Regions from separate parts of the Metapseudomonas resinovorans NBRC 106553 genome, predicted to be linked through region 1. Evidence: predicted binding sites of a transcription regulator. Region 1 holds the regulator's gene; each other region holds the start of a gene.

What was found. Region 1 encodes FliA, which starts transcription of late flagellar genes. Its sites were predicted from a motif close to CTAAAGTTTNNNNNNNNNNNGCCGNTAA; they were not measured.
Region 2: PCA10_RS21455 (flagellar protein MotY) is a predicted target of FliA. The motif match lies at 5,422-5,449, and genes of this name have one in related genera.
Region 3: motA (flagellar motor stator protein MotA) is a predicted target of FliA. The motif match lies at 7,393-7,420, and genes of this name have one in related genera.

Annotation. Positions count from the first base shown of each region.
Region 1 covers NC_021499.1:4,350,009-4,360,674, reverse strand. The annotation lists gene flhA (flagellar biosynthesis protein FlhA) at 1-14, shown strand, start outside; gene flhF (flagellar biosynthesis protein FlhF) at 30-1,376, shown strand; gene fleN (flagellar synthesis regulator FleN) at 1,453-2,286, shown strand; gene fliA (RNA polymerase sigma factor FliA) at 2,283-3,029, shown strand; gene PCA10_RS19775 (chemotaxis response regulator CheY) at 3,112-3,486, shown strand; gene PCA10_RS19770 (protein phosphatase CheZ) at 3,506-4,294, shown strand; gene PCA10_RS19765 (chemotaxis protein CheA) at 4,306-6,522, shown strand; gene PCA10_RS19760 (protein-glutamate methylesterase/protein-glutamine glutaminase) at 6,567-7,688, shown strand; gene PCA10_RS19755 (flagellar motor protein) at 7,705-8,445, shown strand; gene motD (flagellar motor protein MotD) at 8,456-9,343, shown strand; gene PCA10_RS19745 (ParA family protein) at 9,392-10,180, shown strand; gene PCA10_RS19740 (CheW domain-containing protein) at 10,267-10,666, shown strand, end outside.
Region 2 covers NC_021499.1:4,759,814-4,770,479, reverse strand. The annotation lists gene PCA10_RS21490 (molybdopterin oxidoreductase family protein) at 1-1,108, shown strand, start outside; gene grxD (Grx4 family monothiol glutaredoxin) at 1,202-1,528, shown strand; gene bfr (bacterioferritin) at 1,701-2,171, opposite strand; gene PCA10_RS21475 (bacterioferritin-associated ferredoxin) at 2,375-2,593, opposite strand; gene PCA10_RS21470 (peroxiredoxin) at 2,877-3,479, shown strand; gene rnt (ribonuclease T) at 3,602-4,276, opposite strand; gene pyrC (dihydroorotase) at 4,273-5,319, opposite strand; gene PCA10_RS21455 (flagellar protein MotY) at 5,486-6,517, shown strand; gene PCA10_RS21450 (argininosuccinate synthase) at 6,647-7,864, shown strand; gene gloA (lactoylglutathione lyase) at 8,100-8,486, shown strand; gene PCA10_RS21440 (GGDEF domain-containing protein) at 8,763-9,791, shown strand; gene modB (molybdate ABC transporter permease subunit) at 9,867-10,553, shown strand; gene modC (molybdenum ABC transporter ATP-binding protein) at 10,557-10,666, shown strand, end outside.
Region 3 covers NC_021499.1:5,748,663-5,759,328, forward strand. The annotation lists gene PCA10_RS25865 (N-acetylmuramoyl-L-alanine amidase) at 1-380, opposite strand, end outside; gene tsaE (tRNA (adenosine(37)-N6)-threonylcarbamoyltransferase complex ATPase subunit type 1 TsaE) at 389-856, opposite strand; gene PCA10_RS25875 (bifunctional ADP-dependent NAD(P)H-hydrate dehydratase/NAD(P)H-hydrate epimerase) at 844-2,343, opposite strand; gene queG (tRNA epoxyqueuosine(34) reductase QueG) at 2,412-3,494, shown strand; gene orn (oligoribonuclease) at 3,484-4,026, opposite strand; gene rsgA (small ribosomal subunit biogenesis GTPase RsgA) at 4,321-5,352, shown strand; gene motB (flagellar motor protein MotB) at 5,427-6,476, opposite strand; gene motA (flagellar motor stator protein MotA) at 6,487-7,338, opposite strand; gene PCA10_RS25905 (HDOD domain-containing protein) at 7,456-8,979, shown strand; gene rhdA (thiosulfate sulfurtransferase) at 9,020-9,835, shown strand; gene asd (archaetidylserine decarboxylase) at 9,860-10,666, shown strand, end outside.

The sequences.
Region 1 (10,666 bases):
TGGGCCAGAACTAACCGAGGGCAAGGACCATGCAGGTCAAACGCTTCTTCGCCGCCGATATGCGTCAAGCCATGAAGCTGGTGCGTGATGAACTGGGCGCGGATGCCGCCATCATCGGCAATCGTCGGGTCGCCGGCGGTGTCGAGCTGACCGCGGCGCTGGACTACCCGCTGCCGGCCCCGGCACCGAGCAAGCCCAACCCGGCCCTCGAAGCCGAGCTGCGCAAGACCCAGGCGCGCATCGCCGAAGCCCAGGCCGAGCTGACCACCCGTGCCATGGCCGATGCCGGCAAGGACCGTCAATTGTTCGCCGGGGAGTCGCTGACCGCCATCGAGTCCGAGCTGCCCGAGTCGGCGCTGTCCGCCGCCATGAGTCGCCCGCGTCCGGCGCCGCGTCCGCTGGAAGCGGTGAGCACGCGGCCGCCGGTGGTCGAGCAAGCCGCCCTGGACGCCATGCGTTTCGAGCTGAGCGGCCTGCGTGAACTGATCGAAGTGCAACTGGGGTCCATCGCCTGGGGCCAGATGCAAAGCCGTCGCCCGCAGCAGGCCAACCTCTGGCGCCGCTTGCAGCGCATGGGTCTGTCGGCCGAGCTGGGCCGCGCCCTGCTGGACAAGGTGGCCAAGGTCAACGAACCGCGCCAGGCCTGGCGCATGCTGCTGGCGCACCTGGCCCACGCCATCCGCACGCCGAAGATCGAGCCGCTGGAAGAGGGCGGTGTGATCGCCCTGGTCGGTCCGGCCGGCATGGGCAAGACCACCACGCTGGCCAAGCTGGCCGCCCGCTACGTGCTTAAGTACGGCGCCCAGGGCGTCGCCCTGGTGAGCATGGACAGTTTCCGCATCGGCGCCCAGGAACAGATCAAGACCCTCGGCCGCATCCTCGGCGTACCGGTGACCCTGGTGGACCCGGGCCAGTCCCTGACCCAGGCCCTGGCGCCGCTGATGCGCAAGCGCGTGGTGCTGATCGATACCGCCGGTCTGCCGGTCAACGATCCGGCCCTCACCCTGCAGCTGGAAGCGCTGGCAAGCCGGTCGATAAACGCGAAGAATTACCTGGTCATGGCCGCTACCAGCCAGAGCCAGGTGCTCAAGGCCGCCTATCACAGCTACAAACGCTGCGGCCTGGTGGGTTGCGTCATTACCAAGGCGGACGAAGCGGCCAGTCTGGGCGAGGTTTTGGGGCTGGCTATCGGCCAGCATCTCCCGGTAGCCTATCTCGCCGATGGACCGCGAATCCCGGATGATCTGCAGGTTCCGCGCAGCCACCAGCTGGTGAGCCGTGCGGTGAGCCTCCAGGCACCGGAGGATCCAAGTGAAGAAGCCATGGCTGACCTGTTCGCCGGGCTCTACCAGAATCCGGCGCGGCGCGCCGGTTGAAGAATCGTTAGCCGCCCCCGAGGGGGCGGTGCTGGACAGCCAAGTGGCCCAGTCGACCTAAGGCAAGGTATTTGAAATGGGTAGTATGCATCCCGTACAGGTGATCGCGGTGACCGGCGGCAAGGGTGGCGTCGGCAAGACCAACGTGTCGGTGAACCTTTCGCTGGCACTGGCCGAGCTGGGTCGTCGCGTCATGTTGTTGGACGCCGACCTGGGACTCGCCAACGTCGACGTCCTGCTCGGCCTCACCGCCAAGCGCACCCTGGCCGATGTGATCAATGGCGAATGCGACCTGCGCGACGTGCTGTTGCAGGGGCCGGGTGGCATTCGCATCGTCCCGGCCGCCTCCGGCACGCAGAGCATGGTGCAGCTCTCGCCCATGCAGCACGCCGGCCTGATCCAGGCCTTCAGCGACATCAGCGACAATCTCGACGTGCTGGTGATCGACACCGCCGCCGGTATCGGCGATTCGGTGGTCAGCTTCGTCCGCGCCGCCCAGGAAGTCATCGTGGTGGTCTGCGACGAGCCGACCTCGATCACCGACGCCTACGCGCTGATCAAGCTGCTCAACCGCGACTACGGCATGAATCGCTTCCGCGTGCTGGCCAACATGGCCCACAGCCCGCAGGAAGGACGCAACCTGTTCGCCAAGCTGACCAAGGTCACCGACCGCTTCCTCGACGTCGCCCTGCAGTATGTCGGCGCGGTGCCCTACGACGAATCGGTGCGCAAGGCCGTGCAGAAGCAACGCGCGGTCTATGAAGCCTTCCCGCGCTCGAAGTGCTCGCTGGCGTTCAAGGCGATCGCACAGAAGGTCGACAGCTGGCCGCTGCCGGCCAATCCGCGTGGTCACCTGGAGTTCTTCGTCGAGCGGCTGGTCAGACAGCCCTCCGCGGAACACCCTGTATGACACCCGCCACGGGGCTGCGTATGTACGGCAAGGCACAGGCAAGGGATTCGCAACATCAACTGATCGAGCGCTACGCGCCCCTGGTCAAGCGCATCGCCTATCACCTGCTCGCGCGCCTGCCGGCCAGCGTGCAGGTGGAAGACCTGATGCAGTCCGGGATGATCGGCCTGCTCGAAGCCTCGAAGAAATACGACGGCAGCAAGGGCGCGAGTTTCGAAACCTACGCCGGTATCCGCATTCGCGGGGCCATGCTCGACGAGGTCCGCAAGGGCGACTGGGCACCCCGTTCGGTGCACCGCAACACCCGCATGGTGAGCGACGCGATCCGGGTAATTGAAGCCAGAACGGGACGCGACGCTAAAGATCAGGAAGTTGCTGCCGAACTTGGATTGAGTCTCGAAGACTACTACGGCATCCTGAGCGACACCTTGGGCAGCCGCCTGTTCAGCTTCGACGACCTGTTGCAGGACGGCGAGCAGGGCGGCGTGCACGAGGACGCCGGTGTCACTCCTTTCTCACCTTCCCAAGATCTGGAAGAAGAACGCTTCCAGGCCGCGCTGGCGGATGCCATCGCGAACCTGCCGGAGCGTGAGCGCCTGGTGCTGGCGCTGTACTACGACGAAGAATTGAACCTGAAGGAAATCGGTGAAGTGCTGGGGGTCAGCGAATCGCGAGTCAGCCAGTTGCATAGCCAGTGCGCGGCCCGTCTGCGCGCGCGGCTCTGTGAATGGCGCGCGCGCTGAACGCACACCGCTTCCAGATTTGAACGGCGCTCCCGGCAAGAGGGGCGTTTGAGACTGTACGGAGGTCGACTTGGACAAGAACATGAAAATCCTCATCGTGGATGATTTCTCGACGATGAGACGCATCATCAAGAACCTCTTGCGCGATTTGGGATTCACCAATACCGCTGAAGCCGACGATGGCACCACGGCCCTGCCGATGCTGCACAGCGGCAACTTCGACTTCCTCGTGACCGACTGGAACATGCCCGGCATGACCGGCATCGACCTGCTGCGCGCCGTGCGTGCCGACGAGCGCCTGAAGCACCTGCCGGTGCTGATGGTGACCGCCGAAGCCAAGCGCGACCAGATCATCGAAGCGGCCCAGGCCGGCGTGAACGGCTATGTGGTCAAGCCCTTTACCGCCCAGGTCCTGAAAGAAAAAATCGAGAAGATCTTCGAGCGGGTCAACGGCTGATGTCAGCCGCGAGGGCACCATGGACCAGAACGAACACCTGCTGGGAGACTTCGAGTCGACCCTGAAAGTCCGTGCGCGGGAACTGGTGGATAGCCTTGAGAAAGGCAATTTCACCGATGCCGTGCAACTCATCCACGAACTCAACCAAGTCCGCGACCGTGGCCTGTACCAGGAAGTAGGCAGGCTCACCCGTGAGCTGCACAACGCCATCGTCAACTTCCAGATCGACCCGCACCTGCCCCACGCCCAGGAGATGTCGCAGATCGCCGACGCGACCGACCGGCTGTCCTACGTGGTGCAGATGACCGAGAAGGCCGCCAACCGCACCATGGACCTGGTGGAGGAAAGCGCGCCGCTGCTCAACGGCCTGAGCGACGAAGCCCAGCAATTGGGCGAGGAGTGGGGGCGCTTCATGCGCCGGGAAATCGGCGCGGATGGTTTCCGTGACCTGGCCCGTCGCGTCGAGCAATTCCTCTCCCGCAGCCAGCGCGACACCGATGCGCTGTCGGGCAAGCTCAACGACATCCTGCTCGCCCAGGATTACCAGGACCTCACCGGCCAGGTGATCAAGCGCGTGACCCAACTGGTCACCGAAGTGGAAAGCAACCTGGTGAAACTGGTGCTCATGGCCAGCCAGGTGGACCGTTACGCGGGCATCGAGCACGACCACGCGGCGCTGCGCGCCGAGCTGGAACAACAAAAAAGTCCTTCCAGGGGTGAAGGTCCGCAGATCCATGCCGATATACGGGAAGACGTGGTGTCCGGACAGGACGACGTCGACGATCTGCTATCCAGCCTTGGTTTCTAGGGAGCGCTCATATGAGCTTCGACGCCGATGAAGAAATCCTCCAGGACTTCCTGGTAGAGGCCGGCGAGATTTTGGAGCAATTGTCCGAGCAGCTGGTCGAGCTGGAAAGCCGCCCGGACGATATGGACCTGCTCAACGCGATCTTCCGTGGTTTCCATACCGTCAAGGGCGGCGCTGGTTTCCTCCAGCTCAACGCCCTGGTCGAGTGCTGCCACATCGCTGAAAACGTCTTCGACATCCTGCGCAAGGGCGAACGCCGCGTGGATGCCGAGCTGATGGACGTGGTGCTGCAGGCGCTGGACACGGTCAACGAGATGTTCCGCGAAGTGCGCGAACGCAGCGAACCGACTCCCGCTACCCCGGAGCTGCTGGCCGCCCTGGCGCGCCTGGCCGAACCGGGTGGCGCCGAGCCGGCCCCCGCGGCGCCCGCACCGGTAGTCGAAGCACCCGCGCCGGTGGCGGCCTCGGCCGATATCACCGACAGCGAGTTCGAACAGTTGCTCGATGCCCTGGCCGACAACGCCAGCGCTGAAGCAGAAGCGCCGGCGACCGCCGACGACGAAATCACCGACGATGAATTCGAAGCGCTGCTGGACCAGCTGCACGGCAAGGGCAAGTCCGTTGCCGCCGTGGAGCCGGAGGCCGCGATAGCCGTCCATGCTCCGGCCGTGGCCCTGGCCACCGCTGGCGGCGGCGACGAGATCTCCGACGACGAGTTCGAGGACCTGCTCGACCAGCTGCACGGCAAGGGCAAGTTCAACGGCGCCGCCGAGCCTGTCGCCAGTGCCCCGGTCGCTGCCCCGGCACCCGTTGCCGACAGCGGCGAAAACATCACCGACGACGAATTCGAAGCGCTGCTCGACCAGTTGCATGGCAAGGGCAAGTTCTCGGCTCCGGCTGAAGAACCCGCCGCCCAGCCGGTGCCTGCCGCCGCGCCCGCCGTCAGCCGTGCGGTCGCCCCGGCAGCGGTCGCCAAGCCCGCCGCCAAGGCCGAGCCCGCGCCGCGCCAGGCAGCGCCCGCCGCCAGCAATGGTGCCGCCGGCCCGGCCGCCGTCAGCGAAACCGAGACCACCGTGCGGGTCGATACCGCGCGCCTGGACGAGATCATGAACATGGTCGGCGAGCTGGTGCTGGTGCGTAACCGCCTGGTGCGCCTGGGGACCAACAGCGGCGACGAGGCCATGGCCAAGGCCGTGTCCAACCTCGACGTGGTGACCGCCGACCTGCAGACCGCGGTGATGAAGACGCGGATGCAGCCGATCAAGAAAGTCTTCGGCCGCTTCCCGCGCCTGGTCCGCGACCTGGCGCGCAACCTGAAGAAGGAAATCAACCTCGAGCTGGTGGGCGAGGAAACCGACCTCGACAAGAACCTGGTCGAGGCGTTGGCCGACCCGTTGGTGCACCTGGTGCGCAACGCCGTCGACCACGGCATCGAGTCGCCCGAGGAGCGCGAGGCCGCCGGCAAGCAGCGTACCGGCCGCGTGGTGCTCTCGGCTGAACAGGAAGGCGACCACATCCTCCTGATGATCACCGACGACGGCAAGGGCATGGACGCAGCCGTGCTGCGCGCCAAGGCGGTGGAGAAGGGCCTGCTGGACAAGGATGCCGCCGACCGCCTGACCGAGCTGGAGTGCTACAACCTGATCTTCGCCCCGGGTTTCTCGACCAAGTCTGAGATTTCCGACGTGTCCGGCCGTGGTGTCGGCATGGACGTGGTGAAGACCAAGATCTCCCAGCTCAACGGCACGGTGAACGTGTTCTCGCAGAAGGGCCAGGGTTCGAAGATCGTCATCAAGGTCCCGCTGACCCTGGCGATCATGCCGACCCTGATGGTGATGCTGGGCAATCAGGCCTTCGCCTTCCCGCTGGTGAACGTCAACGAGATCTTCCACCTCGACCTGTCCCGCACCAATGTGGTGGACGGCCAGGAAGTGGTGATCGTCCGCGACAAGGCCCTGCCGTTGTTCTACCTCAAGCGCTGGCTGGTGCAGAGCGCGGCGGTGGAAGAGCAGGGCGAGGGCCATGTGGTGATCCTCTCCGTGGGCACCCAGCGCATCGGCTTCGTGGTCGACCAGCTGGTGGGCCAGGAAGAGGTGGTGATCAAGCCCCTGGGCAAGATGCTGCAGGGTACGCCGGGCATGTCCGGCGCCACCATCACCGGCGACGGCCGTATCGCGCTGATCCTCGACGTGCCGAGCATGCTCAAGCATTACGCACGCCGTGGTTGATCTGGGGCGGCCAGCGATGGCCGCCCGCTAGGAGCTTTATTCTTATGGCAGTCAAGGTTCTGGTGGTGGATGACTCCGGGTTCTTCCGCCGCCGCGTCTCGGAAATCCTTTCCTCCGACCCCAATATCCAGGTGGTGGGCACCGCCACCAATGGCCGCGAAGCCATCGACCAGGCGCTGGCGCTCAAGCCCGACGTCATCACCATGGACTACGAGATGCCGATGATGGACGGCATCACCTCGGTGCGGCACATCATGCAGCGCTGCCCGACCCCGGTCCTGATGTTCTCCTCGCTGACCCACGAAGGCGCCCGCGTCACCCTCGACGCCCTGGACGCCGGCGCGGTGGATTTCCTGCCGAAGAATTTCGAGGACATCTCCCGTACCCCGGAGAAGGTCAAGCAGCTGCTCTGCGAGAAGGTCCACAGCATCGCCCGCAGCAATCGCCGCTACAGCAGTATCAGCAGCCCGTCCCATGCGGCACCGGCACCGGCACCGGCGCCGGCCGCCAGCAGCAGCGTGCCGGCGCGCGCGCTGCACACGCCGGCGCAGCCGAGCCACGCCGCCCCGGCGGCCCCGGCCGGTTCCGCCGCCCCAAAGCGTAAGGCCTACCGGCTGGTGGCGATCGGCACCTCCACCGGCGGGCCGGTTGCCCTGCAACGCGTGCTCACCCAGCTGCCGGCCAACTTCCCGGCGCCGCTGGTGCTGATCCAGCACATGCCGGCGGCCTTCACCAAGGCCTTCGCCGAACGCCTGGACAAGCTCTGCCGGATTTCCGTCAAGGAAGCCGAGGACGGCGACGTGCTGCGTCCCGGCCTGGCCCTGCTGGCCCCCGGCGGCAAGCAGATGATGGTCGACGCCCGTGGCGTGGTGCGCATCCTCCCCGGCGACGAACGCCTGAACTACAAGCCTTGCGTGGACATCACCTTCGGTTCGGCGGCCAAGTCGTACAACGACAAGGTCCTGGCCGTGGTGCTCACCGGCATGGGCGCGGACGGCCGCGAAGGCGCGCGCCTGCTCAAGCAGGGCGGCAGCCAGGTCTGGGCCCAGGACGAGGCCAGCTGCGTGATCTACGGCATGCCCATGGCCGTGGTGAAGGCCAACCTGGCCGACGCGGTCTACGGCCTGGACGACATCGGCAAGCACCTGGTCGAGGCCTGCATGTAATGGAGAACACCAGGTAATGGATGTACTTAGCCTGATCGGGGTAATCCTGGCCTTCGTCGCCATCATCGGCGGCAATTACCTCGAAGGCGGCCACGCCGCGGCCCTGCTCAACGGGCCGGCGGCGCTCATCGTCCTGGGCGGTACCCTGGGCGCGGCATTCCTGCAGACGCCCATGAGCATCTTCAAGCGCAGCCTGGGGATCTTCCGCTGGATCCTGTTCCCGCCGCAGATCGACCTCGCCGGCGGTATCAATCGCGTGGTGAACTGGAGCATGGCGGCGCGCAAGGAAGGCCTGCTCGGCCTGGAGCCGGTGGCCGACAGCGAGCCCGATCCGTTCGCCCGCAAGGGCCTGCAACTGCTGGTGGACGGCGCCGAGCCGGAATCCATCCGCAGCATCCTCGAAGTCGACCTGTTCACCCAGGAAGGCCGCGACCTCGCGGCCGCCAAGGTGTTCGAGAGCATGGGCGGCTATGCGCCCACCATCGGCATCATCGGCGCCGTCATGGGCCTGATCCACGTCATGGGCAACCTGGCCGATCCCAGCCAGCTGGGCGGCGGCATAGCCGTGGCCTTCGTCGCCACCATCTACGGCGTGGGCCTGGCCAACCTGTTGCTGCTGCCCATCGGTGCCAAGCTCAAGTCCATCGCCCTGCGCCAGTCGCGCTACCGCGAGATGCTGCTGGAAGGCATCCTCTCCATCGCCGAAGGCGAGAACCCGCGTTCCATCGAACTCAAGCTGCAAGGCTTCATGGATTGAGGAAGGGGCCATGGCGCGCAGACGGCATCAGGAAGAGCACGAGAATCACGAACGCTGGCTGGTGTCCTACGCGGACTTCATCACGCTGCTGTTCGCCTTCTTCGTGGTGATGTATTCCATCTCCTCGATCAACGAGGGCAAGTACAAGATCCTCTCGGAAACCCTGGTGGGCGTGTTCAACCAGCCGGACCGCTCAATCAAGCCGATCCCCGTGGGCGAAGAGAAGCCGCGCACCGCCGAACCGGACCGTGCCATGGTGGAGGAGAGCGAGCGCACCCAGACGTCCATCGACGATCCGGGCGCCGACCCGCTGCAGGAAATCGCCCAGAGCGTGCGCGATGCCTTCGGCGACCTGATCAGCTCCGAGCAACTGAACGTGCGCGGCAACGAGCTCTGGGTGGAGATCGAGATGAACTCCAGCCTGCTGTTCCCCAGTGGCGACGCCATTCCCAACGACGCCGCCTTCAACCTGATCGAGAAGATCGCCAGGATTCTGGCGCCCTATGGCAACCCGGTGCATGTCGAAGGTTTCACCGACAACCTGCCCATCGCCACCAGCCAGTTCCCGTCCAACTGGGAGCTGTCCACGGCGCGAGCGGCCAGCATCGTCAGGATGCTGGCCATGGACGGCGTTGCGCCGAACCGCTTGGCTGCCGTGGGCTACGGTGAGTTCCAGCCGGTGGCCGATAACGCCACCGCCGAAGGGCGTTCGCGCAATCGCCGAGTGGTGCTGGTGATCTCCCGCAACCTCGACGTACGCCGCAGCGTGAGCGGCGTCGGCAGTGCCAACGCCAAGCCGGACGCCGCGATGCAGAGGGCTGGCACGCAACCTGCACCAGCAGCACCAGCACAGGCCCCTGCCACGGGTGCCGTCAATTCCCCGTCGCCTGGCCAGTAGGGCAGGCGAAGAGTCTCGGTGCGTCAGGCAGCCGGGAGGATGAAGAAGATGAGAGTCTGGGCAGTAGCCAATCAAAAGGGTGGAGTCGGCAAGACCACCACCTCCATCGCCCTCGCCGGGCTGCTGGCCGATGCCGGCAAGCGCGTGGTGGTGGTCGACCTCGACCCCCATGGGTCGATGACCAGTTACTTCGGGCATGACCCGGACACCCTGGAGCACAGCTGCTTCGATCTGTTCCTCAAGCAGGGCAGCGTGCCCGAGGGACTGCCGCGTGAGCTGTTGCTGCAGACCAGCCACGAACGGATTTCCCTGCTGCCCTCGAGCACCGCGCTGGCCACCCTGGAGCGCCAGTCGCCCGGGCAGAACGGCCTTGGCCTGGTGATCGCCAAGAGCCTGGCGCAACTCTGGCAGCAGTTCGACCACGCCATCATCGACAGCCCGCCGCTGCTCGGCGTGCTGATGGTCAACGCCCTGGCCGCCAGCCACCAGCTGGTGATCCCGGTGCAGACCGAGTTCCTCGCGGTGAAGGGCCTGGAACGCATGGTCAGCACCCTGAGCATGGTCAACCGTTCGCGCAAGCAGGCGTTGCCCTACACCATCGTGCCGACCCTGTTCGACCGTCGGACCCAGGCGTCGCTCAACACCCTCAAGGTGCTGCGCAACAATTACCCCGAGCATCTTTGGCAGGCCTACATCCCGGTGGATACCCGCCTGCGCGATGCCAGCCGGGCCGGTGTCACGCCGTCCCAGTACGACGGCAACAGCCGGGGCGTGATCGCCTACCGGGCGCTGCTCAAGCATCTGCTCAGCCAGCAACTGGCCACCCAGGTGGCCTGAGTGCACAGCAACGCCGACCGTTGGGGCTCAAGTGAAGGGCGCCGCCTGCCGATAGGCTATACAGATCAATCCCGTGGGTTCCCAACATGAGTCGTCCCCTCGCCACAGCCACCGCTACCCGCCCGCAACTGGCCCTGCAGTCCTACCTGGACTCGCTGTTGCACGAGGCATCGGTCGAGCTGGCCGAAAGCATCAGCCGGGAAGAGTTCGAAGCCGCGGTGCTGGAAGAGCAGGTCCGCGATGCGCGTCTGACCCATGTGCTCGCCGAAGCCCCGCTGCTGGTGCTGCCCGAGATCGAGCCGCTGCTGGTGATCGAGCCGGAACCTGAACCGGAGGTGCTGCTCCAGCCGCAACTGCTGGCCCCGCTGCCACCGGTAGCCGAACCCGTGCAGGCCCGTGTCGAGGCCCTGGTGGAGCTCAGCGCGCCGAGCGCCCAGCCGGTGGAATTGCCGGGTCTCAACGCCGAAGGCCGTCCGGCCTGGGGCG
Region 2 (10,666 bases), 410 kb from region 1:
CTGTACCGAACCTGCGGTGGACCTGGTAGCCGCGACCTCCGGCGGCCATTTCAATCGCTGGCAGAGCCGGGTGTCCGGCCTGCCGGAGTACGGCGGTGAGCTGCCGGTGGCGGCCCTGGCCGAAGAAATGCTGACTTCCGGCGAAGGACAGGTACGGGCGCTGGTGACGGTGGCCGGCAACCCGGTGCTGTCCACGCCCAATGGGCGCCAGCTGGAGCGGGCGCTGGACGGACTGGAGTTCATGGTCAGCGTCGACCTCTACATCAACGAGACGACGCGCTACGCCGACCTGATCCTGCCGCCCACCGCACCGCTGGAACATGATCACTACGACACCACCTTCAACCTCTTCGCCGTGCGCAACGTCACGCGCTTCAACGAGGCGGTGCTGGCCAGGCCCGAGGGGGCGTTGCACGACTGGGAAATCTTTGTCGGCCTGGCGAAGGCCTTCGCGGCGAAGACCGGCATCGAGCTGAAGCCCACCCTGGCGCCGGACCAGATGATCGACCTTGGCCTGCGCGCGGGGCCCTATGGCGACCGCTCCACGCACAAGCTCTCGGTGGCGCGCCTGCGCGAGCATCCCCACGGCCTGGACCTGGGCGCCCTGAAAGCCAACCTGGGCGGGCGCCTTAAGACTGCCAGCGGCAAGGTGGAAGCCGCCCCGGCGCTGCTCCTTGGCGACCTGGAGCGCTTCGCGGCGCAGCCCGTGCCGGGGGAGGGCGAGCTGATGCTGATCGGCCGGCGCCATGTGCGCAGCAACAACTCCTGGATGCACAACTACCATCGCCTGGTGAAGGGCAAGCCGCGCCACCAGTTGCTGATGCACCCTCGGGACCTCGAAGCTCGGGGGCTGGTGGATGGCCAGCGGGTCAGGGTGCGCTCGCGGGTGGGGATGATCGAAGTGGAGGTGGGCGCCAGTGACGACATGATGCCCGGCGTGGTAAGCCTGCCCCATGGCTGGGGCCACGCGCGGCCCGGTGTGCGCATGGGGATCGCCAGCGAGCAGCCGGGAGCCAGCGCCAACGACCTCACCGACGAGCGCCAGTTGGACGCGCTGTCCGGCAACGCCGCGCTCAATGGCGTTCCTGTGGAAGTGGTAGCCGCTTGAAGGCAAGGGAAGCCCGAGCGCATCGCTCGGCTTTCCGATACAATGCCGCCATCCTGCCGACGCGACAGTCGGAAAGTTCAGCCGAGGTGCCCAATGGATATCATCGAAACCATCAAAGAGCAGATCGCCAACAACACTGTCCTGCTGTACATGAAAGGCTCGCCGAACGCTCCGCAGTGCGGCTTCTCGGCCCGCGCCGCGCAAGTCCTGATGGCTTGCGGCGAGAAGTTCGCCTACGTCGACATCCTGCAGAACCCGGAAATCCGCGCCAACCTGCCGAAGTACGCCAACTGGCCGACCTTCCCGCAGCTGTGGGTCGGTGGTGAACTGGTCGGCGGCAGCGACATCATGACCGAACTGTTCGAGAAGGGTGAGTTGCAGACCCTGGTAAAGGATGCCGTGAGCAAGGCCAGCGCCTGATCCGCATTTGAATGAAAGAGCCCCGCTGATGCGGGGCTTTTTTATTTCCGGAAGTTCTTCGGGCAGGAGTCTAATTGCTTATTGAAATTGATCTTATCTGGAATGGTTGTAAGTAGTGGAAGTTGGGAATGAAAAAGCCCCGCAAGTGCGGGGCTTTTTACTTGGCGACCTATTACTCTTCCATCTGCGATTGCAGGTAGTTTTCCAGGCCGACTTTGTCGATCAGGCCCAGCTGGGTTTCCAGCCAGTCGATGTGTTCTTCTTCGGATTCGAGGATCTCTTCCAGCAGCTCACGGCTGCCGTAGTCGCCGACGCTCTCGCAGTAGGCGATGGCGGTCTTCAGGTCCGGTACGGCCTGCTGTTCCAGCTTGAGGTCGCTGGCCAGCATCTCCTTGGTGTTCTCGCCGATCATCAGCTTGCCCAGATCCTGCAGGTTGGGCAGGCCCTCGAGGAAGAGGATGCGCTTGATCAGCTTGTCCGCGTGCTTCATCTCATCGATGGATTCGTGGTACTCGTGATCGCCCAGCTTCTTCAGGCCCCAATCTTCATACATGCGGGCGTGCAGGAAGTACTGGTTGATCGCGACAAGTTCGTTACCGAGGATCTTGTTCAGATGCTGTATGACTTTCTTGTCGCCTTTCATTTGGGGTCCTGCCATGGGAATGTGGATGATTAATGAATTCTGATCCCCATGTTTACCACTGTCAAATCTAAGTTGTTGAATTGTAAATAAATTTGAATACTAATAAGAATGTTTAACTTCCACATTTGACAGCTAAATATCTGAATTACGGGCACAAAAAAACCGGACGCGAAGGTCCGGTTTCCTTTGTTGCCTGCCGTGGGTCAGGCGATGGAGTACGCGGCGGGGTAGGCGAGGGCGGCCTGGCTACTCTGCACCTCGGTCAAGGTCTCCTTGACCACCTGCTTGGCTAGGCAAGCGCATTTGCCACATTGGGTACCCACTTCCAGGGCGTTGCGTACTTCGCGATAGCTGCAGCAGCCTTCATAGATGGCTTCGCGAATTTGACCGTCAGTGACACCTAGACAGAGACAGACGTACATGGCGACTCGGGACTCGGAGAGTGGTTGGATGGAGGGGATACTAATAGTAATGAGAATGATTGTCAAAGATCTGTCTGAAACGCCCGGACCAGAGGCGCTCGCGGGCTCCCGGACGGGTTTCGGCGGGCGTTGACTCGTCGGTCGAAAGCGGTGGGCGGGGGTGGTCGCCAAGTGTATGATCGCCAGTCCTTTTGGAAGCGGGTGTCACAGGGTCGCCACACAGGTCGGCCAGGCTGGGACACCTGACTCTCTCACTACTCATGACTATTTCAGGAGACATGGAATGAGCGTACTCGTAGGCAAGCAGGCACCGGACTTCAACGTCGCCGCCGTTCTGGGCAATGGCGAGATCGTCGACAGCTTCGTCCTGTCCGAAGCCATCAAGGGCAAATACGGCCTGGTGTTCTTCTACCCGCTGGACTTCACCTTCGTCTGCCCGTCCGAGCTGATCGCTCTGGACCGTCGCATTCCCGAGTTCAAGGCTCGTGGCGTGGAAGTGATCGGCGTGTCGATCGACTCCCACTTCACCCACAACGCCTGGCGCAACACCCCGGTGGACAAGGGCGGCATCGGCCAAGTCCAGTACACCCTCGCCGCCGACATGAAGCACGAGATCGCCAAGGCCTATGACGTCGAATCCGAAGACGGCGTTGCCTACCGTGGCGCCTTCCTGATCGACAAGAACGGCGTTGTGCGTTCGCAGATCGTCAACGACCTGCCGCTGGGCCGTAACATGGACGAGCTGCTGCGTCTGGTCGACGCCCTGCAGTTCACCGAAGAGCACGGCGAAGTCTGCCCGGCCAACTGGAAGAAAGGCGACAAGGGCATGACCGCTTCTCCGGAAGGTGTGGCCCAGTACCTGTCCGAGAACGCTTCCGCCCTGTAAGCCTCTCCACGATCCGCTGCGCAACGCGCGAGATCGTGAAAAGGTTTGCGCTGAAGCTACTCGCGGTAAAGAAAAAGCCCGGCAATCGCCGGGCTTTTTCATGTCTGGAGAAAGACGCGGACTCAGTCCTCGTCGTCCATCCAGCCGCCCATCTCTTTCCAGCGATTGACGATGCCGCAGAACAGCTCGGCGGTCTTCTCGGTGTCGTAGCGTGCCGAGTGCGCCTCGCGGCCGTCGAACTCGATGCCGGCGGCCTGGCAGGCCTTGGCCAGTACGGTCTGGCCATAGGCGAGGCCGGCCAGGGTCGCGGTGTCGAAGCTGGAGAAGGGGTGGAAGGGGTTGCGCTTCATCCCGGTGCGATTCACCGCGGCGTTGAGGAAGCCGAGGTCGAAGCTGGAGTTGTGGCCCACCAGGATGGCGCGCTTGCAGCCATTGGCCTTGATCGACTTGCGCAGGCCACGGAAGATTTCCGTCAGCGCGTGCTCCTCGGTCACCGCCATGCGCAGCGGGTGATCCAGCTTGATCCCGGTGAACTCCAGCGCAGCCTGTTCGATGTTGGCGCCTTCGAAGGGCTCGATGCGGAAGAAGTGGGTGTGGTCCGGATAGAGGAAGCCTTGCTCATCCATGGCGATGGTCGTCGCGGCGATCTCCAGCAGGGCGTCGGTGGCGGAATTGAAACCACCGGTTTCCACATCCACCACTACCGGCAGGTAGCCACGGAAACGCGCTGCCATCGGGTGGCGCGGGCCGGAAGGCAGGCTGCCGTCCAGTTCGTCGTCGTAGAGGTCCTCGCTCACGCTTGTTCCTCCAGCAGGCGCCAGCGCAGCTTCTCGCCGGCGCGCAGCGGTACCACTTCCTGGTCGCCCAGCGGCAGGGTAGCGGGGGCGGTCCATTCCTCGCGCACCAGGGTGATGCTGTCGGTGTTGCGCGGCAGGCCGTAGAAGTCCGGGCCGTGGAAGCTGGCGAAGGCTTCCAGCTTGTCCAGCGCATTGCGCTGCTCGAAGGCTTCGGCGTAGAGCTCGATGGCCGCATAGGCGGTGTAGCAACCGGCGCAGCCGCAGGCGGCTTCCTTGGCGTGCTTGGCGTGGGGGGCCGAGTCGGTGCCGAGGAAGAACTTGTTGCTGCCACTGGTGGCCGCGTCCAGCAGGGCTTCCTGGTGCACGTTGCGCTTGAGGATCGGCAGGCAATAGAAGTGCGGACGGATGCCGCCCACCAGCATGTGGTTGCGGTTGTACAGCAGGTGGTGGGCGGTGATGGTGGCGCCGACGTTGGCCGAGGCCGACTGCACGAACTGCACCGCATCGCCGGTGGTGATGTGCTCGAACACCACCTTCAGGGTCGGGAAGCGCTGGACCACGCGGGTCAGGTGCTCGTCGATGAACACCTTCTCGCGGTCGAACACGTCGATCTCGCCACGGGTCACTTCACCGTGGACCAGCAGCAGCATGCCCACTTCGGCCATGGCTTCCAGGGCCGGGAAGATCTTGTCGACGTTGGTGACGCCGGAGTCCGAGTTGGTGGTGGCGCCGGCCGGGTAGAGCTTGGCGGCGTGCACGAAGCCGGAAGCCTTGGCCGCGCGGATGTCCTCCGGGCTGGTGCGATCGGTGAGGTAGAGCACCATCAGCGGCTCGAAGCGGCTGCCGACCGGGCGCGCGTCGAGGATGCGCTGGCGGTAGGCATCGGCTTCCTCGGCGTTGCGAACCGGGGGTACCAGGTTGGGCATGATGATGGCGCGGCCGAAGGTACGGGCGGCATCCGCGACGGTATGGGCCAGGACGGCACCATCGCGCAGATGGATGTGCCAGTCGTCGGGTCGCAGGAGGGTCAATCGGTCGGACATGAGGGGCTTCCAGGCGGGCAGAACTGGGCGAACATGCTACCGGAAAAGGCCTCCAGGGGCACGCGGGGCTTGAGCCCTGGCTTGGGTGCCGGCAAATCGGCGTTCAAGTTTTGCCGCGCGCCACCGATATCCAGCAGGAGTGCCGCAATTCCCCGTGGAGCCCGTCGTGCGCCAGCGCTATCTCCTCTTCCTGAGCTTGTTCGCCAGCCTGCCGGCCATGGCCATCACTTTCCAGACTCGTCTGGAGAAAGTGGAGTGGAAGGTCGAGGGCGACAAGTTCGAGTGTCGGCTGTCCCAGCCGATCACCGATTTCGGTTCGGGCGAGTTCGTGCGCCGCGCCGGCGAACAGGCCACCTTCCGTCTCAAGGCACGCGAGCGCTGGATGGGGACGGGCTCGGCCACCCTGCTGGCGGCTGCGGCGCCCTGGCAGCCGGGCAGGGGTGACATCAACCTGGGTTCGGTCAGCGTCGGCAATGGCGAGGTGCCCTTCAACAGTTCCGAGCAACAGGCCGGGCGCCTGCTCACGGGCCTGATGCAGGGGCGCAGCCCGCTGGTGCGCCACCGTACCCTGCAGGGCGGCGACGCCATGGAAGTGCGGCTTCTGCCTGTCAGGTTCAACCAGGCCTACCAGGACTACCTGGCCTGCACCGCCAAGCTGTTGCCGGTGAACTTCGATCAGATCAGCCACGCGCAGGTCGGCTTCCCCGGCGGCGGCGTGGACCTGGACGACATGGCGCGGGCCAAGCTGGAGATCATCCTCGATTTCATCAAGGCCGATCCCAGCGTCAATCACATCGAGATCGACGGCCATTCCGATAACAGCGGCAACCGCCTGACCAACCGCGACCTGTCGCGCCGCCGGGCGCTGGCGGTGTTCGAGTTCCTCAAGGCCAACGGCTTCCCCGAAGCGCAGATGGCCATGCGTTTCCATGGCGAGCGTTACCCGCTGGCACCGAACAACAACTCGGCCAACCGGGCGAAGAACCGTCGCGCCACGGTGCAGTTGTCTCGTGTCGAGCCGCCCGAGGTCGCGCCGGCACCCACGCCGCCCCCGGCTGAGGCACCGGCGCCCACGCCAACGCCGGGCGTCCCGGCCAACTCTCCGGGCGTGTCGACGCCGAGGCCCGGTGTCCAGGGCCCGCCGCCTGCGCCTGCACCTGCAGCCCAGCCGCCGGCCCCTGCACCCGCTGGATCATGACCTTGCCGTTCGTCGCACAGTCGACAGAATCTGTCGCCTCGTCGTCATAAGCTGTCGCGCCACTGTAATTTGGCCGTCAGGGTCAGTAGAATCACGGGCTTTTCGTACAACCCCCGTGGAGTTGATGGCATGGCGGACGTAAAGAAGGTTGTCCTGGCTTATTCCGGTGGCCTGGATACTTCGGTGATCCTCAAGTGGCTGCAAGATACCTATAACTGCGAAGTGGTGACCTTCACCGCCGACCTCGGTCAAGGCGAGGAGGTCGAGCCGGCCCGCGCGAAGGCCCAGGCCATGGGCGTCAAGGAAATTTACATCGACGACCTGCGCGAAGAGTTCGTTCGCGACTTCGTCTACCCGATGTTCCGCGCCAACACCGTATATGAAGGCGAGTACCTGCTGGGTACCTCCATCGCCCGTCCGCTGATCGCCAAGCGCCTGATCGAAATCGCCAACGAGACCGGCGCCGACGCCATCTCCCATGGCGCCACCGGCAAGGGCAACGACCAGGTTCGCTTCGAGCTGGGCGCCTACGCGCTGAAGCCGGGCGTGAAAGTGATCGCTCCCTGGCGCGAGTGGGACCTGCTGTCCCGCGAGAAGCTGATGGACTACGCCGAGAAGCACGGTATCCCGATCGAGCGCCACGGCAAGAAGAAGTCCCCGTACTCCATGGACGCCAACCTGCTGCACATCTCTTATGAGGGCGGCGTGCTGGAAGACACCTGGACCGAGCACGAGGAAGACATGTGGAAGTGGACCAAGTCGCCGGAAAGCGCGCCGGACGTCCCCACCTACATCGAGCTGACCTACCGCGCCGGTGACATCGTCGCCATCGACGGCAAGGACATGACCCCGGCCCAGGTGCTCTCCGAGCTGAACCGCATTGGCGGCGAGAACGGCATCGGCCGCCTCGACATCGTCGAGAACCGCTATGTCGGCATGAAGTCCCGTGGCTGCTACGAGACCCCCGGCGGCACCATCATGCTAAAGGCCCACCGCGCCATCGAGTCCATCACCCTGGACCGCGAAGTGGCTCACCTGAAAGACGAGCTGATGCCCAAGTACGCCAGCCTGATCTATACCGGTTACTGGTGGAGCCCCGAGCGTCTGATGCTGCAACAGATGATCGACGCCTCCCAGACCAACGTGAACGGTGTGGTGCGCCTGAAACTGTACAAGGGCAACGTCGTAGTGGTCGGCCGCAAGTCCGACGACTCCCTGTTCGACGCCAACATCGCCACCTTCGAGGACGATGCCGGCGCCTACAACCAGGCAGACGCTGCAGGCTTCATCAAGCTCAACGCCCTGCGCATGCGCATCGCCGCAGGCAAGGGTCGCAAGCTGTTCTGATAAGCTTGCGCGCTTGAGCCTACAGACCCCGGCCAAGAGCCGGGGTTTGCATTTAGAGCCCGTCTACAATCTGCTGCGCGTCGGAAGAACTGCGTTGAAAATGGCTTCGGAATGCTCATTTACAATCTGTAAACTCCGCTTCCTCAGCCATTTTCGCCTTGTTCTTCTCTAGCTCGCGAGATCGTAAACGAGCTCTCAGACCCCGCCAACCCGGGCAAACGATGAGGAACCAACGATGAGACTGCTGCATACCATGCTGCGAGTCGGCGACCTGGACAAATCCATCGCCTTTTACACCGAAGTGCTGGGCATGACCCTGCTGCGCCGCAATGACTACCCGGACGGCCAGTTCACCCTCGCCTTCGTCGGCTACGGCGACGAGGCCCACAACAGCGTGATCGAACTCACCTACAACTGGGGTGTGGACCAGTACGACCTGGGCAGCGGCTACGGCCACATCGCCCTGGAAGTGGCCGACGCCTACCAGGCGTGCGCGGACATCAAGGCCAGCGGCGGCAACGTGACCCGCGAAGCCGGTCCCATGAAGCATGGCAGTACCGTCATCGCCTTCGTCACCGACCCCGATGGCTACAAGATCGAGCTGATCCAGAAATCCAGCTGACGGATATTCGCTGCGCGGCCGGCAAGCGCCGCGCAGCCCTGCTCGCGGTAGCCAGGAAAAGACCAGCTCGGCCCAGGCCGGGCTGGTCTTTTCGTTTTGGCACTGGGGATCAGAAGGTCAGGTCCAGGGAACTGCCGACCACCCTCTCGCGGCCGGCCCCTCCACAGCTGGGGATCTACCCCGATGAAGGCAAATTGCTGTCTTCCTCTCGCAAGGACGAACGCTCTGTGCTGATATGAATCCGGGGCGCTACCGCCCGGTCTGGAGACCTGTTCCATGGATGGTTCCGCGGTCAGCTACGAACGTCATCTCGAATGCCTGGTCAGGGCCATCCAGGAATTGTCCCTGGCTCGTGACCTGGACCGCATCGCGGAAATAGTCCGCAGCGCCGCGCGGGAGCTGGTGGGGGCCGACGGCGCCACCTTTGTCCTGCGCGACGGCGACCTCTGCCACTACAAGGACGAGGACGCCATCTCGCCGCTGTGGAAAGGCCTGCGATTTCCCATGGAAACCTGCATCAGCGGCTGGGCCATGCTCAATCGCGAGCCCGCGGTGATCGCGGATATCTACCTCGACCCGCGCATCCCCCACGACGCCTACCGCCCGACCTTCGTCAAAAGCCTGGTGATGGTGCCCATCCGCAGCCTGGCGCCGGTGGGGGCGATCGGCACCTACTGGGCCACCGCGCGCCAAGCCACTCTGCGCGAGGTTGGCCTGCTCCAGGCCCTGGCCGACTCCACCTCGGTGGCCATGGAGAACGTCCAGCTCTACAACGAACTGGAGCAACGGGTCGTCGCCCGTACCCAGGACCTGGTGGCCGCCAACCGACTTCTCTATGACGAAGCCTGCGAACGCGAGCGGGTCGAGCAGGACATCCAGCGCTTCGCCATGACCGACGAACTCACCGGCCTGCACAATCGCCTCGGCTTCCTGCGCCTTGCCGGCGAGACGCTGGAGGCCGCGCGCCAGCGCGACACCCCATGCCTGCTCCTGCACCTGCTGGTGGACAGCGCCGACCTCGGGCCGGGCGAAAGCCTGCCGCTGGTGGCCGCCCGCATGCTGCGCGCGCAATTTCGCCGCGACGACCTGCTGGCGCGCCTCGGCGGTGGCGAGTTTCTCGTGCTGACCACCGGCTACGGCTATCCGGAGGCCGTGGTGCAGCGCCTGCTCGGGGGGCTCGGAGCCTTCAATCGTGCGGCCGAGCAGCATCTCGGCCTGCGCGTCGGCCATGCCGAATCCACCCGCGGCCAGGACCTCGAGCAACTGATAGTGGAGGCCGGAAACGCCCTGCAGCGCAGCCGCTGACGCCTTGTCCTGGCTGGCTCGCAGGCTTCGCTATATAGTTCGCCACACAGCGAAACTCGACCGTTCGGCCAACTCATGAACTTTCCCCTCGACCGCACCGACCTGGCCGCCATCTGGCTGACCCTGGAACTGGCCACCCTCACCACCTTGTTGCTGCTGGTGGTGGGCACGCCCATCGCGTGGTGGCTTGCGCGTACCCGCTCACGGATGAAGGGCCCGGTCGCCGCGGTGGTGGCCCTGCCGCTGGTGCTGCCGCCCACGGTCATCGGTTTCTACCTGCTGGTGAGCATGGGCCCCCATGGTTTCATCGGCCAGTTCACCCAGAGCCTTGGCCTTGGCACCTTGCCATTCACCTTCGCCGGCCTGGTGGTGGGGTCGGTGATCTACTCCATGCCCTTCGTCGTGCAGCCCCTGCAGAACGCCTTCAGCGCCATTGGCCAGCGTCCCCTGGAAGTGGCCGCGACCCTGCGCGCCAGCCCCTGGGACACCTTCTTCAGCGTGGTGCTGCCACTGGCGCGACCGGGCTTCGTCACCGCGTCCATCCTCGGCTTCGCCCACACGGTGGGGGAGTTCGGCGTGGTGCTGATGATCGGCGGCAATATCCCGGAGAAGACCCGCGTGGTCTCGGTGCAGATCTTCGACCATGTCGAGGCCATGGAGTACGCCCAGGCCCACTGGCTGGCCGGCGGCATGCTGGTGTTCTCCTTCCTCATCCTGCTGGCGCTGAACTCCAGCCGGCGCCTGAAACCTGGCTGGACCTGAAGCATGCAACTGATTCGCGCACGATTTCGCCTGCGCCATCCGGGCTTTTCCCTGGACACCGACCTCGAACTGCCCGGTCGTGGCGTCAGCGCCCTGTTCGGTCATTCCGGCTC
Region 3 (10,666 bases), 1.4 Mb from region 1:
TTGCCGTATTGCTGGTTGGGCGCCAGGGAGAAGCTCTTGGGCGTCACCGACGTGGAGACGTCGATCACCACGCGCAGGTCAGTGGGGCTGCGCTGGGCGGAGCGGACGCTGGTGATCGGCGTGTTGCTGAGGGACAGCTGCTCCAGCTTGGTGGCCAGCTGGGCGCCGTTGATGTCGATGACGATGCGATTGGGCGACGTCAGCGTGAACACCGAATGCTGCACGGGCCCGGACAGGTCGAAGACCAGCCGCGTGTTGTCGGGAGCTCGCCACAGGCGCACCCCGCGAACCTCCGCGGCGGCCAGGACATCAGCGGCGAACGCCGCAAGCAGAACCCCAATCCCGGCAAACAGTGCGCGCGAGCGCATACCCCACCCCATCTTTGTTTTCATGCTCCCAAGGCCAGGGCGGCACACCATGCTTCGCCACGCGCTGTGTGTGGCGTGAAACGCAGCGAACGGCCGCCCGCTTGCGGCGTAATGTTAATGTCCAGGTCGGCCTTTGGCAAAACGCCGACGCCTCGCTGAGGCCACTCGATCAGGCACAGGACATCGCCGTCGAAGTAATCGCGGATGCCCATAAATTCCAGTTCTTCCGGGTCGGCCAGACGGTATAGATCGAAATGGAAGGCGCGCTTGTCACCTATTTCATAAGGCTCGACCAGGGTGAAGGTGGGGCTCTTCACCGCCCCGGCATGGCCCAGCCCCCGCAGCAGGCCGCGAGATAGCGTGGTCTTGCCCGCTCCCAGGTCGCCATGCAGGTAGAGGATGCCGCGCCCTCCGGTAACGGTGGCCAGGCGGGCCCCGAGGGCCATCATGGCGTCCTCGCCCTCGGCATGCAGGATCACTTCAGGCACGGTGCAAACTCCTCGAGCAACTGACGAATGGTCGGAATCAGGTCACTGGCCGCCAGCCCCCGCCCCTGACGGGCCAGGCTCTCGCCCGCGTGGGCATGCAGCCAGACGGCCAGGCAGGTGGCGGCGTAGCCGTCCATGCCTTGGGCCAGCAGGGCGCCGATCAGCCCGGCGAGCACGTCGCCAAGCCCGGCGCCGGCCATCACTGGATGGCCTCGGTCGCACAGCGCGATGCGGCCATCGGAGGCGGCCACCAGACTACCGGCCCCCTTGAGCAGCACAACAGCGTCGAAACGTCGCGCCAAGGCCAGGACCGCGCGCGGTCGGTCCGCCTGCACCTCGGCCGTGGAAATGCCCAGCAGGCGCGCGGCCTCGCCCGGATGGGGGGTGATCACGCAGCGGCCACCCAGACGGATCTCGCCGCCGGCCAGCAGATTGAGCGCATCGGCATCCCAGACCTGGGGCACGGCCAGGCCGGCGACCGCGCTGAGCAGGCTACGGCCCCAGGCCCCCTGCCCCAGGCCCGGCCCCAGCACCAGTACATCGGCTTTCTCCGCCAGGCCCAGCAACTGGTTGGCGGAGCTCACCCCGGCGCACATCACTTCCGGACGTCGCGCCAGGGCGGCTGCTACATGTTCAGGCCGGGTTGCCAGGGACACCAGCCCGGCGCCGCTGCGCAGGGCGCTTTCCGCCGAGAGCAGCGCCGCACCACCCAGGCCGCGATCCCCGCCCACCACCAGCAGGTGGCCGAACTGCCCCTTGTGTGCGGTGCGCGGGCGCGGCGCAAGACGCTGCAGGCTGCCTACCGCCATGCGCTCGGCGACCCTTGGCGTCGCCGCGACCAGCGCCGGATCGGCCTGGAGGTCATCGAACACCAGCTCACCCACCTGGTTTGGCGCGTCGGCGGTGAACAGGCCGAGCTTGAGGCCGATGAAACTGACCGTCAGGTCCGCCCGCACGGCGACACCCAGCATGCGGCCGGTATCCGCGCAGAGGCCGGAGGGAATGTCCACGGCCAGCACCGGCAAGCCGCTGGCGTTGAGCAGGCGAATGGCCTGGGCGTAGGGTTCGCGCACCGCCCCGGACAGACCGGTGCCCAGCAGTGCGTCCACCACCACGCCTTCCAGCACCGTGCATTCGGTCCAGGGCTGGATCTGGTTGCCGGCGGCGACGGCCTCGTCCTTCGCCAGGGCGGCGTCGCCCACCAGCGCATCGGCCGCGCCCACCGCGAGGAGCTTCACCCGCCAGCCGGCACGCAAGGCCAGGGCGGCCACCAGGTAACCATCGCCGGCATTGTTGCCCTTGCCGACCAGCACACTGACGCAACCCGCCTCCGGCCAGCGGCGGCGCAGGGCTCGCCAGGTGGCGTGGGCGGCGCGCCGCATCAGTTCGAAACCGGGAGTTCCGGCCGCGATCAGGCGCGCGTCGAGGTCCCGCACCTGGGCGGCGGAGTGGAGCGAAATGGGCAGGTCGTCGCGCGAAGCAAGCATCGGATTCGGCTGGGGCAGTGAGGTCTGGCAGAATTATATCCACCTCGGTACCGGTTTCCCGCCCCAGAATGAGCCTTTCCACGCAAGAACTCGCCACGCTGGCCCAATCCATCAAGGAATGGGGGCGCGAACTCGGCTTCCAGCAAGTGGGCATCAGCGGTGTCGAACTGGGCGAGCACGAGGCCCACCTGCAACGCTGGCTGGACGCCGGCTACCAGGGCGAGATGGACTACATGGCCGCCCATGGCAGCAAGCGCTCCCACCCGGACGAACTGGTGCCCGGCACCCTGCGGGTGATCTCCCTGCGCATGGACTACCTGGCCGGCGACACCCGCATGGCCCAGGTGCTGGGACAGCCGGAGAAGGCCTACGTTTCCCGCTACGCCCTGGGCCGCGACTACCACAAGCTGATCCGCAAGCGCCTGCAGCAGCTGGCCGAGCGCATCGAACAGGCCGTCGGGCCGTTCAGCTACCGCGCCTTCGTCGACAGCGCACCGGTGCTGGAGAAAGCCATCGCCGAGCAGGCGGGGCTTGGCTGGATCGGCAAGAACACCCTGGTGCTCAACCGCAAGGCCGGCAGCTACTTCTTCCTCGGCGAGCTGTTCGTCGACGCGCCCCTCCCGGTGGATGAGCCCCACGGCAGCGAGCATTGCGGACGCTGTTCGGCCTGCCTGGACATCTGCCCGACCGCCGCCTTCGTCGGCCCCTACCAGCTCGATGCCCGGCGCTGCATTTCCTACCTGACCATCGAGTACAAGGGCAGCATTCCCGAAGAGCTGCGCCCGCTCATCGGCAACCGGGTCTTCGGTTGCGACGACTGCCAGATGGTCTGCCCCTGGAACCGCTTCGCCCGCCCATCGGGTGAAGGCGACTTCCAGCCACGCCACGGCCTGGACAACGCCGAGTTGGCCGAGCTGTTCCGCTGGAGCGAAGAGGAGTTCCTCAGCCGCACCGAAGGCTCGCCGCTACGCCGCGCCGGCTACGAGCGCTGGCTGCGCAACCTGGCGGTAGGACTGGGCAATGCGCCCTCGAGCATTCCGGTACTGGAGGCCCTGCACCTGCGCCGCGAGCATCCCTCGGCTCTGGTGCGCGAGCATGTGGAGTGGGCGCTGGCCCGGCACCGGGCCAGCGCGCGCGACGTCAGATCTTGAAGAAGTGTTCGCGGTAGTGCTGCAGCTCGGCAATCGAGTCGCGGATATCGTCCAGCGCCAGGTGGGTGCTGCTCTTCTTCACCCCGTCGCGTACTGCCGGCGCCCAGCGCGCGGCCAGCTCCTTGACGGTGGAAACGTCCAGGTTGCGGTAGTGGAAGTAGGCTTCCAGCTGCGGCATGTGGCGATAGAGGAAGCGGCGGTCCTGGCAGATGCTGTTGCCGCAGATCGGCGACTTGCCCTTGGGCACCCATTGCTCGAGGAAAGCCAGCGTCTGGGCTTCGGCTTCGGCAGCGCTGATGCGGCTGTCACGCACACGCTGGGTCAGGCCGCTCTGGCCGTGCTGGCGGGTGTTCCACTCGTCCATGCCGGCGAGGATCTCGTCGCTCTGGTGGATGGCGATGGTCGGCCCCTCGGCCAGCACGTTGAGGTCGCTGTCGGTGACGATGGTGGCCATCTCGATGATGACGTCCGTGTCCGGGTTCAGGCCGGTCATTTCCAGATCGATCCAGATCAGGTTCAGGGCATTGGGCATAGTCGGTCTCCAGGGCAAGACGCGCATTCTAGCTCAGAGCCTATCCACGATTTGCTGCGCGTCGGCCCTGCTGCGTTAAAAGCAGGCTCGGAATGCTCATTTACAGCTGTAAACTCCGCTTCCTCGCCTGTTTGATTCGCTGGCGCTCACCCTGTGGGCCAGCCTGCGGCTGTTACTCCCGTTGGTCGTTGCGCCTTGCATGACTCTAGCTCGCGAAATCGTGAACCGGCTCTTGGAGCCTGAGGATGTGGGCCGCGTGCTAAACTCGCGCGGTTTTTTCCAAGCGGAACCACCATGGCCAAACGCCAACTGACACGCCGGCAAAGCTGGCGCATCGAGAAGATTCAGGAAGAGCGCGCTGCTCGTGCAGCCAAGCGGGAGTCGCGCGCGGTCGAAGAACTCGAAGGCGGCGACCTCGGCCCCGAGCAGACCGGCCTGGTAATCGCCCACTTCGGCGTCCAGGTGGAGGTCGAGGCCCTGGAAGGCGATCAGGCCGGCCAGATCATGCGCTGCCACCTGCGCGCCAACCTGCCGCCGCTGGTGACCGGCGACCGCGTGGTCTGGCGCTCCGGCAACCAGGGCATTGGCGTGATCGTGGCTCAACTGCCGCGCACGTCGGAGCTTTGCCGCCCGGACATGCGCGGCGTGCTCAAGCCGGTGGCGGCCAACGTCGACCAGATCGTCATCGTCTTCGCCCCCCTGCCCCATCCCCACGCCAACCTGATCGACCGCTACCTGATCGCCGCCGAGCATGCCGGCATCCGCCCGCTGCTGCTGCTGAACAAGGCCGACCTGGTGGATGACGAGAACGGCGCCATGCTCGACGCGCTGCTCGGCGTCTACCGGGATCTGGGCTATCCGCTGCTGGAAGTCTCGGCCAGCCAGGGCGGCGGCATGGAAGACCTGATGACGCGGCTCGACGGCCATATCAGCGTGTTCGTCGGCCAGTCCGGGGTGGGCAAGTCATCCCTGGTCAACAGCCTGCTCCCGGGGGTGGATACCCGTGTCGGCCCCCTCTCCGAACTCACCGGCAAGGGCACCCACACCACCACCACCGCGCGGCTGTTCCACTTCCCCGGCGGCGGCGAGCTGATCGACTCCCCCGGTATCCGCGAATTCGGCCTGGGCCATGTCAGCCGTGACGACGTGGAAGCCGGCTTCATCGAGTTCAACGAGCTGATCGGCACCTGCCGCTTCCGCGACTGCAAGCACGACCGCGAGCCCGGCTGCGCGCTGCTCAAGGCCCTGGAAGACGGCCGCGTGCACCCGCAACGCATGGCGAGCTATCGGCATATTCTCGCCAGCATGCCCGAGAGCGAGTATTGAGCCTCGGGCCGACTTGATCGCCAGAAATGAAAAAGGCCACGCAATGCGTGGCCTTTTTTTCATTCCCGACGGAATCACTGCCCCTTGGGCTCATCCATCTTCAGTACGCCGTCTTCGAAGATATTCAGTTTCTCCCGAAGTTCGCGGGGCTGTACCGGCGCGGACTGCTCCCCGCCCGGAGCCTGGGGCGCGGCGCCATCGATGGGCGCCTGGGGCTGCCCAGGCGCAGGCTCGGCGGCCTTGTCGCCATCGCCCTGCTCACCCTCGATGGCGCGCTGGGCCTTCTTGGTCAGGACGATGATGTCGATGCGGCGGTTGACCGGATTGAAGGGGTCCTTGCGATCGAACAGCGCCGAGGAGGCGTAGCCCACCACGCGCGCCACCTGCTCGTCGGGGTAACCACCGGCGATCAGGGTCCGGCGCGCGGCGTTGGCGCGGCCGGCGGAAAGCTCCCAGTTGCCGAACTCGCCATCGCCGGCATAGGGCTTGGCGTCGGTGTGGCCGCTGATGCTGATCTTGTTCGGCACGGCTTTGATGGTTTCGGCGAGGATCAGCAGGATGTCCTCGAAATAGGGCTGCAGGCGCGCACTGCCGAGATCGAACATCGGCCGGTTGGCGGCGTCCATGATCTGGATACGCAGGCCGTCCTGGGTGATCTCGAAGAGGATCTGGTCCTTGAACTTGCGCAGCTCGGGGTTCTCTTCGACCTTGTTCTGCAACTCCTGCAGCAGCAGTTCCAGGCGCTCGCGTTCGATCTGGTCGGCCAGGGTTTCCACCTGGCTGGCGTCGACGGGCGTGGTGTCGGTGGAGTCGATGGCCGCTTCCTGGGAATCGGGGGCATCCTTCAACTCGGGGTTCAGGGTGCGGTCAGGTGCGGGGGTCGGCGTACCGCCCAGGTCGATGACGTAGGGGCTGGCGCTCTCGGTGAACCCGATGGGGTCCTTGAAATAGCCGGAGATGGCCTTCTTCTGTTCCGGGGTGGCCGAGGACATCAGCCAGAGCACCAGGAAGAAGGCCATCATCGCCGTGGCGAAGTCGGCGAAGGCGATCTTCCAGGCGCCGCCGTGGTGCCCGGCGGCGTAGCGCTTGACGCGCTTGACGATGATCGGCTGATTGTTCTCCATGACTCAGCCTTCAGCTGCCGCGCACGGCCTGCTCCAGCTCGCTGAAGCTCGGCCGGTGCGCCGGGAACAGCGTCTTGCGGCCGAACTCCACGGCCAGGGACGGCGGCATGCCGGAAGCCGATGCCACCAGGCAGGCCTTGATCGACTCGAACACGTTCAACTCTTCGCGAGCGTCATGCTCCAGGGACACCGCCAGCGGGCCGAAGAAGCCATAGGCCGCGAGAATACCGAGGAAGGTACCCACCAGCGCCGCACCCACGTGCTGGCCCAGCGCGGCCTGCTCGGCCTCGCCCAGCATGGCCATGGTCACCACGATGCCGAGTACCGCGGCGACAATACCGAAGCCCGGCAGGCCGTCGGCGATGCGGTTGACAGCGTGGGCCGGGTGTTCCAGCTCTTCCTTCATGCTGGCCAGCTCCATGTCGAACAGGCCTTCCAGTTCGTGGGGCGCCATGTTGCCGGACGACATGATGCGCAGGTAGTCGCAGATATAGGCGGTCATCCGGTCATCCTTGAGGATACCGGGGTACTTGCTGAAGATCGGGCTGGCGGCGGCGTCCTCGATGTCGGCCTCGATGGCCATCATCCCTTCGCGGCGGCTCTTGTTGAGGATCTCGTAGAGCAGGCGCAGCACTTCCAGGTAGAAACCATGGGTGAAGCGGGTGCCGAACATCTTCAGCGACTTCTTGAAGACGATCATGGTCGTGCTGCCGGGGTTGGCCTGCAGGAACGCGCCAAGCGCCGCACCGCCGATGATCAGCACTTCGAAGGGCTGGATCAGCGCGCCGACCTTACCGTGGGACAGGATGTATCCGCCGAGCACACTGGCGAATACGACGATGATGCCGATGATTTTTGCCATAGGAAGGAAGCTTGATGAGTCAGTAGAAAGGGTTATGAAAAGTGCCCCTTCTAATTATCGGAAGATATGCGCCAGACTATAGCCTGTTCAGGCGAAAAGCCAGATTGGCGGCCCCCCATGTCAACCGCAAAGCCCATGCCACGCAGCCTTGATGGATGGATCAAGCACCTCGATGGAGTTCGCTTGCCCGTCCCCGCCGCCGCCCACGAGAAAGTTCGCCGGGCATTGGGCGACAACCGCCGCTCCCTGCGCGATATCGCCGACCTGACCCAGGAAAGCCCGGCGCTGGCCCTCAGCCTGCTGCGTGAGGCCAACGCCACCAGCAACATGCTGAGCAGCCCGGCCGAAAGCCTGGAGGTCGCCCTCACCCGCCTCGGGCTGAAACGCGCCGAAACACTCCTAAACCGCCTGCCGGCGGTGCCCGAGGAAGAAATCCCCCAGGCCCTGCGCCAATTGCTGCTCATCAGCCAGCACGCCACCCAGCAGGCCAACGGCCTGTTTGCCGCACGCCTGGCGCGCCTCTGGCAGGAAGTCCACTGGTGCAGCCTGCTGTTCCTTTCGCCACTGTGGCCGCTGCTGGCCAGCCACCCGGAGCTGTTCGCCAACTGGGAAAAACGCGTGCTGGGCGCAGGCGAGCCGGCCCTCAAGGTCGAGCGCGAGCTGCTCGGCGTGCCCCTGCTGCAGCTCTGCCAACGCCTGGCCGAGCACTGGAAACTGCCCGACTGGATCATCCAGGGCTACCGCCTGCTGAGCGATGATCGCCGCCTGCTGGTCAAGGCCCTGCACATCGCCCGCGACAACGAACATCCGCTGCAGCAGCAACAGCAACTGGACGCCAACCCGATCCTGGGTCGCTGGCTCACCCAGCCGGGCAATACGGTGCTGCTGGCCAACGGCCTGGCGATTTCCGCCCATGTCGGCTGGGGCGACGACCACAGCTTGCGCTGGCAGCGGCTCACCGGGCTGTTCCTCAAGACCCCTCTCGACGAACTGCAGCAACAGGTTCACCAGCATGCGGCCCAGAGCGGGCGCCTGCATGCCCGCGGCGACCTCTGGCACCCCGCCGAGGCGCTGCTCTGGCCCTGGCACCAGCAACGCCTGCGTCCGGAGCCCGTGGCCGCGCCAACGCCGAACGCCGCCGCCCTGGACGACTGGCGCCGTCACTGCGGCGAACTGCTGCGCGAGCCCAGCCCCTTCGCCAACGTGGTGCAACTCTCCGCCTGCGCCCGCGACGCCCTGCACAGCGGCGGCATGAGCCGGGTCCTGGTGCTGTTGGCCGACCGCAACCACAGCCGCCTGATGGTCCAGCAACAGGCCGGCATGCCCAAGGAGGCCAACGGCCTGCAACTGGACCCCGGCCAGAGCCAGGTCCTGCGCCGCTTGCTGAGCCAGGCCGGGCAGCTGCGCCTGGGGCCGGACAACATGGCGCAGTTCTCCGCGCTGCTGCCGGGCCAGCTGAAGGGCCTGCTCCCGGGCAACTACCTGCTGCTGCGCTCCCTGGCGGTGAACGGCCGGGTGGCCATGCTCGTGGTGGCCGACCAGGATGGCGCGCCGTTCTCCGAACTCGGCCTGCGCGCCTTCGCCAAGACCGCCCAGTGCATCGAACGAGCCCTCGCCGCTTTCGCCAGTCGCGGCCGCTAGGCGCTACAATCCGCCACTTTGCCCATTAATGGAGGCTTCCATGTCCGCCTTCTCCAACCTGCCGCTGGTGATCGAGCCGGCCGACCTGGCCTCCCGCCTCGACGCCGCCGACCTGATCCTGGTCGACCTCACCAGCACCGCGCGCTATACCGCCGGCCACCTGCCGGGCGCTCGTTTCGTCGACCCCAAGCGCACCCAGCTCGGCCAGCCGCCGGCGCCGGGCCTGCTGCCGGCCAAGGCCGACCTCGAAGCGCTGTTCGGTGAGCTCGGCCACCGCAGCGACGCCACCTACGTGGTCTACGACGACGAAGGCGGTGGCTGGGCCGGACGTTTCATCTGGCTGCTGGATGTGATCGGCCACCACCGCTACCACTACCTGGACGGCGGCCTGCACGCCTGGCTGGCCGAAGGCCGGGAAACCTCCGATCTGGTACCGGCGCCGGTAGGCGGCCCGCTCGCCCTGCCCCTGCATGACGAACCCACCGCCACCCGCGAGTACCTGCAAAGCCGTCTCGGTGCGGCCGACCTGGCCATCTGGGACGCCCGCGGCCCCGGTGAGTACAACGGCACCAAGGTGCTGGCCGCCAAGGGCGGACACATTCCGGGCGCGGTCAATTTCGAGTGGACCGCCGGCATGGACCAGGCCCGTGCCCTGCGCATCCGCACCGACATGGCGGAAATCCTCAAGTCGCTGGGCATCACCCCGGACAAGGAAATCGTCACCCACTGCCAGACCCATCACCGCTCGGGCTTCACCTATCTGGTCGCCAAGGCCCTCGGTTATCCGCGGGTCAAGGGTTACGCCGGCTCCTGGTCCGAGTGGGGCAATCACCCAGATACCCCCGTAGAGCTCTGAGAGCCTGCCCGCCAAGGAAACACCATGAAAGAACGCCTTTTCATCATCAGCCAGTACCTGCTGCCGCATCACCTGCTGTCGCGCCTGGCCGGCGGCATCGCCGAGTGCCGCGTGCGCTGGTTCAAGAACGCCTTCACCGCCTGGTTCGCCAAGCGCTACCAGGTGAACATGGGTGAAGCGCTGGTCGAAGACCTCACCGCCTACGAGCACTTCAACGCCTTCTTCACCCGTGCGCTGAAGCCCGGCGCGCGTCCGCTGGACGAAACCCCCGGCGCCATCCTCTGCCCGGCCGACGGCGCCATCAGCCAGATCGGCCCGATCGAGCACGGCCGCTGCTTCCAGGCCAAGGGCCACAGCTTCAGCGTGCTCGAACTGCTGGGTGGCGACGCCGAACTGGCGGCGCCCTTCATGGGCGGTGAGTTCGCCACGGTCTACCTGTCGCCGAAGGACTACCACCGCGTGCACGCGCCCCTGGGCGGCACCCTGCGGGAGATGGTCTACGTACCCGGCCGCCTGTTCTCGGTGAACCAGAGCACCGCCGAGAACGTGCCGGAACTGTTCGCTCGCAACGAACGGGTGGTCTGCCTGTTCGACACCGAGCGCGGCCCCATGGCCGTGGTGCTGGTGGGGGCGATGATCGTCGCCTCGGTCGAAACCACCTGGGCCGGGCTGGTGACTCCGCCCAAGCGCGAACTCAAGACCTTCAGCTACGGCGAAGCGGCCCGCGCGCCGATCAAACTGGAGAAGGGCGAGGAACTCGGCCGCTTCAAGCTCGGCTCCACCGCCATCGTTCTTTTCGGGCCGGATCAGGTGCGCTGGGCCGAAAACGCC